Regions from separate parts of the Mesorhizobium sp. RCAM 06353 genome, predicted to be linked through region 1. Evidence: predicted binding sites of a transcription regulator. Region 1 holds the regulator's gene; the other holds the start of a gene.

Region 1 (3,404 bases):
TCTCGATTTCCGGGCTGCATATGGCGCTTGTCGCCGGCACCATTATGGGTCTGCTGCGCGGCGCCTTCGCGCTGTTTCCGGATTTTTCCGCGCGGCGGCCGGTGAAGAAATACGCTGCTGCCGCAGCACTGGTCTCGATCGCCGCCTATCTCGTCATTTCCGGCGTCGTCGTTGCCGCCGAGCGCAGCTTCATCATGCTGGCGGTGATGCTGATTGCCGTCCTGTTCGATCGCGCGGCGCTGACCATGCGCAATCTGGCGATCTCGGCGATCGCCGTCATCGTGGTGTCGCCGCACGAAGTGGTCGGCCCGAGCTTCCAGATGTCGTTCGCCGCGACCGCGGCATTGGTTGGCGCCTATGCCGGTTGGGCGGATCACCATGCGGGAAAGACAAGACCGCCACCGCCAAAGCGATCCCTGCCGAGCTTTCTCACGCGAAAATTTCTGCTGGCGACGGGCGGATTGGCCATGACCTCCATCATCGCCGGCTGCGCCACGGCGCTGTTTGCCATCTGGCATTTCCAGCGGGTGTCGCCGCTCAGCCTGTTCGCCAACCTAGCCGTTATGCCGATCGTGTCGGTCGTGATGTTCCTGGCCGTTGCCAGCGCGTTGCTGATGCCGTTCGGATTGGATGCACCATCCCTTTACCTGATGGGCAAGGGTCTGACGGCGATGATCGCCATATCGGCGTGGATTTCGGAACGCTCTCCAGTCGATGCGGTCGGGCTGATCTCGCAGCAATCCGTCCTGCTGGTGACCGTCGCCCTGGTTATCGCGACGATGGCGACGACCTGGCTGCGGCTCGCAGCGCTGCCATTCGCGCTTGCCGGCCTGTTGACGGTGTCGGCTACACGCACGCCGGATGTGCTGATCTCGGAAGATGCGCGGCTGGTCGCGCTGCCGATCGGTGGCGGCGAACTCGCGGTCAGCCGGGCTCGCCCGAACGAGTTCACCGTCGACAATTGGAAACGCGCGCTGACTTCCGAAACCATCGTCGTGCCGGAGATGTTCAACAAGGCGGAGGGACAATTCGACATTGCCGATGCGGTCAACCTGCCGCCGGGAGCACCGTTCTATTGCACGGACGGCGTCTGTCTCGCCCGGCACCCGTCCGGCGCGATCATCGCGTATGTCGAAGATCGCAAGGACACATGGAAGGCCTGCGGTTTCGCAGACCTGATCGTCGTCAATGACGCGACGGGCTATGACGCCTGTCACAATCCGCTTGTTCTCGTCGTCACCAAACGGCAGCTCGCACGCAAGGGCAGTGCTGCTGTCTTCTTCGACCGCCAATCAGCGACCGGTCCGCCAATCGTCAGCTTCGCGGTGGATGGCCCGTATCGGCCCTGGCATGCGCAGCGCAAATATTCACGTGAGGCGAGAGGGCTGTTGCCCTGGCGCAAACCCGAAAAGCCGGCCGCTCCTGCTCAGTAGCGCCGGATCAGCCCGACGAGCTTGCCTTGTACCTTGACCCTGTCGGGGCCGAAAATACGCGTCTCGTAGGCCGGATTGGCGGCTTCAAGCGCGATCGAGGCACCCTTGCGGCGAAACCGCTTCAGCGTCGCTTCCTCTTCATCCACGAGCGCCACGATGATCTCGCCAGGCTGGGCGGTATCGGCGTTGCGGATGATGACGGTATCGCCATCGAAGATGCCGGCCTCGATCATCGAGTCGCCCTTGACCTCCAGCGCATAGTGCTCACCACCCATGATCATGTCCGGCGGCACCGAGATAGAATGCGTCTGATGCTGGATGGCATCGATCGGCACACCGGCGGCGATACGCCCCATCACCGGGATCGACACGGCGGAAACCACATCGTCGTCATTGCCGGCCGCGGGCAAACGCGACGATGCCGGCTTGATCTGACGGCCAAGGCCGCCCTGACCGAGGCTGCCCTGGATGACGCTTGGCGAGAATTTCTTTGCCGCGTTGAGGCCGGGCGCTATCGAATCCGGCAGCCGCAGCACTTCCAGCGCGCGTGCACGGTTGGGCAGCCGGCGGATGAAACCGCGTTCCTCCAGCGCCGTGATCAGGCGATGGATCCCTGACTTGGAGGCGAGATCGAGCGCTTCCTTCATCTCGTCGAAGGAGGGCGGAATGCCGCTTTCCTTCAGCCGTTCATGAATGAACATCAAGAGTTCATGTTGCTTACGCGTCAGCATGGCAGCCCCCAAGGCTTGAACAAAAGGTCTGAACCAGAATCGAAAAACAAACCCAGAACAAACACTATCTGTTCCAGTTGTGTTCTGCAACCGTTTAAAGTTTAGTGAATTTGTTAAGATGTCTGAAATTTTTTGCCCCTGGCTGCGTACGGCAATCGACCACCTCCGCCGCTGGCGTGCGCATTGAAATCGTTTTGGTTAATAGCCTGTGGCCTACCCCTGGATGCGCTTTGGCACCAGGCGTTTCAAAGGCGTTCGCGAGGTGGATTTGTATGGCTTATAGAGCCATTTCCGGCGGAACGAAACGAAATCAAAACGCCAACAATCACTGGCTCCGGGGCGGACACAGGCCGCGGGGATCTGGACGCCGCGCAAGCGTCATCCGGAAACCGATTTCAGGCTGCCGGCGCGTGCGGTGGAGGTGTTGGTGCCGCTGTCTTCGCTGTGAACATAGACATGCAGCGTGTAGCCGATATGCGCCGTCATCAGTGCCTTTGCCCGCTCGACGTCGCGATCGAGCGCCGCTTCCATGAGCGCGGTGTGGTGTTCGATTGCGACCGCCTGGCGCAACGCTTCCACGGCTTCCTCATAACCATGCTGCAGGCCGGCGGCTGCCCGCAGCGTTGGCGCCAGGACGAGAAAACGGTGATGGCGACGCAACTGATCCGCGATCGTGGAATGGAAAGTCAGCAGCCAGGGCGATGCTGCCGCGCTGAGCAGGGCTGCGTGGAAAGCCTCGTGCTTTTCATCCCATTCGTCGACCACTGCGTCGGATGGATCGTCGACCGCAGTCTTGCAACGCGACAACCGGTAATGCGCGGCGACGACGGCGTTTTCCCAATCGTGGCCACCTTTCTCGATCGATTGCTGGAGCAGTGGCAGTTCGACGACACACCTGGCGCGCGACAGGTCTTCCAATTCGATGCGCGAAACCGGGGCGACGGCAAAGCCACGATTGCTGATGGAAGTCACCAGGCGCTCCGCCTCCAGTCGCGACAGCGCTTCACGCAACGGTGTCCAGCCAATGCCATAGCTGTTGCGCAGCGCGCTGAGCTTGAGCGGCGCGCCAGGCCGCAGACGGGTCGTGAGGATATCGCGACGCAGCAGCCTGTAGGCCGCTTCCGTCTTCGAGAGTCCTTCGTCCAGCATCTTGTCTCATCCTTGGACTGCCACGCCAACGATTATATATGAAAGCCTTCCATGGCGTAAATTATATATAATGTTTGACAGGGTCTGGCCG
Region 2 (3,404 bases), 3.4 Mb from region 1:
CCTGAGACGGATATGCGCCTCGCGGATCAGCGCGCCGCCAATGCCGCTGCCATGAAACGAAGGCTCCACCGCCAGCGGCGCCAGCGCCACGGCCGCAAAGCTCTTGCCGCCATTGCTGACGAACAGCCGCGAAAACAGGATGTGGCCGACCACCTGGCCGTCTTCTTCCGCCACCAGTTCGACGACGGCGTCGCCGCCGGTCACCAGTGCGTCGACCAGCCCGGCCTCCGCCTGCTGGCCGAAAGCGTGTTCCTCGACGAGGCGAATGGCCTCGCGATCCCGCGGTGTCGCCGCGCGTATCGACATCATGCTCATGAGAACTTCATTCCTTTTACGATCTTGGCTCCGCGCAGGAATTCCGACGCGGCGGCGGGCTTTCCGCCCGCACGTTGAACTTCGACCAACCTGACCGCGCCTGCCCCGCAGGCGACCGTCAGCCGGTCATCGAGAATTCCTCCCGACTCGCCCAAATCTTCCGAAAGCGACAGGCCTTCGGACAGCGTCGAGCGAAGCAGTTTCAGCCGTTCCATGCGGCCGCCAATGTCAATTTCGGACCAGGCGCCGGGAAAGGGCGACAGGCCACGAAGATGGTTATGGACCACGGCAGCAGGCCGCGTCCAATCCACATGCGTCTCGGATTTATCGATTTTTCTGGCGTAAGTCACCCCTTCCGCCGCTTGCGCGGTAAATGTCAGAGTGTTCCTTTCCAGTCGCGCCAGCGCTTTCACCATCAGGGCAGCACCGACGCTCATCAACCGATCATGCAGATCGCCGGCTGTCATATCGGGTTCGATGGCGCATTTTTCAAGCAATCCCACCGGTCCGGTGTCCAGGCCCTCTTCCATGCGCATCACCATCATGCCGCTTTCCGGGTCTCCAGCCATGATGGCGCGCTGGATGGGGGCGGCACCGCGCCAGCGTGGCAGAAGTGACGCATGGCCGTTGATGCAGCCAAGCCGGGGTGCGTCGAGAACAGCCTTCGGCAGCAGCAAACCATAGGCGACGACCACGGCGATATCGGCTCCCAGGGCGCTGAAAGCGGCTTGCTCGGCTTCGCCCTTGAGGGATGTTGGCGTCCGCACCTCGATGCCCAGCCGGTCGGCCTCGCGCTGTACCGGCGACGGCGTCAGCTCCAGCCCGCGCCGGCCGGCGGCGCGCGGCGGCTGCGTGTAGACGGCGGAAATCTCATGTCCGGCCTCGGCGATGGCACGCAGCGTCGGCACCGAAAACTCCGGCGTGCCCATGAAGATGACGCGAAGGGGCATTTTCCCCTATCCCACCAGCTTGCCCGGCGCCTTGTCCTTGGCGAGCTTCTTGAATTTCTTCACCACCATGTCGCGCTTGAGCTTCGAGATGTGGTCGATGAACAGCACGCCGTTGAGATGGTCGATCTCATGCTGCAGGCAGGTCGCCATCAGGCCCTCGGCCTCCATCTCCTGCAGCTTGCCGTCGCGGTCGAGATACTTCACCCGCACCGAAACCGGGCGTTCGACCTCGGCGTAATAGTCGGGGATCGACAGACAGCCTTCCTCGTAGACGGAGCGCGCCTCGGCGCTTTCCAGGATTTCCGGGTTGATGAAGACATGCGGCGCCGGCGTTTCGTCTTCCTTGGCGAGGTCGATCACCAGCATGCGCAGTGGCTCGCCGATCTGGATCGCCGCCAGCCCGATGCCGGGCGCGTCATACATGGTCGCCAGCATGTCGTCGGCCAGTTTGCGCAAAGGCGCGTCGACGCGCTCCACCGGCTTGGAAAGCTGGCGCAGGATGGGATCGGGAAGGATGATAAGCGGCTTGATCGGCATGGCGTCCCACGTAAGACGTCCAGCGAAAAGCGTCAACCGGGACATCCAAGCCGTGTTCTTGTTTTGATCTGTGCGATCAAGCCGAATCGGCTATGCTGTCCACATGAATGATCTGAGTAGCATCCTTTCGCAGCCCATCGCACGGCTTGGCGCCTCGACAATCACGCTCGGCCATGCGCTGGCCTTCGGCGCCTTGCTGTTTCTCGGCCTGTTCGTGGCGCTGGTCATCGCGCTGTGGCGGTCGGCCAAGGCGCGCGCGGTCGCAGCCGCGGAAGCCGCCGACCTTGCCCGTGACGCCGAGGCACGGATGGCCGGCATATTGCAAAGCCAGGCCGAAATGCAGGGCCGCATGGGCGCCATCGCCGAAGTGTTCGGCGCGCGCCAGGCCGAGCTGACGCAGTCGATCGGCCAGCGGCTCGACGCCATGACCGGCCGCCTCGGCCAGACCATGACCGAGCAGACCAAATCCACGCATGAGAGCCTGGCCAAACTGCAGGAGCGGCTGGCGATCATCGATGTCGCGCAAGGCAACATCCAGTCGCTTGCCGGCCAGGTCGTGCAGTTGCAGGCCATCCTCTCCAACAAGCAGACGCGCGGCGCCTTCGGTCAGTCACGCATGGAGGCGATTGTCGCCGACGGCCTGCCGATGGGCGCTTACGAATTCCAGGCGACCCTGTCGAATGGCAGCCGGCCGGATTGCCTGGTCAAGATGCCGAACGGCGCGCCGTCGCTGGCCATTGATGCCAAGTTCCCACTGGAGGCGTGGAATGCCATCCGCGCTACCGATGGAGCCGACCTGCAGAAGGTCGCCTCGCAGGCATTCCGCCGCGACATCGAGATCCATGTCCGCGATATCTCGGAGAAATATCTGATCCAGGGCGAGACGCAGGACACCGCCTTCATGTTCGTGCCGTCGGAATCGGTCTTCGCCGAGATCCACGAGAATTTCGAGGCAATCGTCCACAAGGCACACCGCGCCCGCATCGTCATCGTCTCGCCGTCGCTGCTGATGCTGTCGATCCAGGTCATCCAGGCGATCCTCAAGGATGCCCGCATGCGCGAACAGGCGCACCTGATCCAGGGCGAGGTGATCCGGCTTATGGAGGATGTCGCGCGTGTCGATGAGCGCGTGCGCAAGCTGCAGGTCCATTTCGGTCAATCGGCCAAGGACATCGACGACATCCTTGTCTCGACATCGAAGGTGACCAAGCGCGGCCAGAAGATCGAGGCGCTGGAGTTCGGCGTGCAGCCCGATGGCGATGCCGCAGCGGAGACACCGTCACGGGCACCGGCCGCGAAACTCGAACCCGGCCCGCGTGTTGCCGATTCAAAGACCGGGCAGCTCAGGCTGCGGGTCGTCGAAGGCGACGACTGAAACAGCTAACTGCCTAGGCTACAGCCACGATGACATGTGCCTGGATTTTTGCGGCGACCGCGCCGCTGCCATGTCTGGCCGCAATCGCGGCTGCGGCATAGTCCGTTGCAGCGTCAAGCGTGCCCGGATCCCGGCCTTCGATTTCGGTGCGGAGCACGGTTCCCTGGCAATAGGCAACGGCCGGAATGCGCGGTGAGGGCGCCCGGCTTTGTTCGGCCCTCGTCTCG

Evidence for each region. The regulator LexA, encoded in region 1, represses DNA repair genes until DNA is damaged. The targets are predictions, from matches to a motif close to TGTTCNNNNTGTGTTCNG.
Region 2: the regulator LexA is predicted to act here: its motif matches at 1,856-1,873, upstream of AC56QX_RS04645 (DNA recombination protein RmuC).

Annotation. Positions count from the first base shown of each region.
Region 1 is NZ_CM185031.1:4,764,986-4,768,389, forward strand. It holds gene AC56QX_RS22940 (ComEC/Rec2 family competence protein) at 1-1,433, shown strand, start outside; gene lexA (transcriptional repressor LexA) at 1,427-2,164, opposite strand; gene AC56QX_RS22950 (GntR family transcriptional regulator) at 2,543-3,313, opposite strand.
Region 2 is NZ_CM185031.1:1,016,983-1,020,386, reverse strand. It holds gene AC56QX_RS04660 (GNAT family N-acetyltransferase) at 1-315, opposite strand, end outside; gene fmt (methionyl-tRNA formyltransferase) at 312-1,265, opposite strand; gene def (peptide deformylase) at 1,272-1,802, opposite strand; gene AC56QX_RS04645 (DNA recombination protein RmuC) at 1,906-3,177, shown strand; gene AC56QX_RS04640 (class I SAM-dependent methyltransferase) at 3,191-3,404, opposite strand, start outside.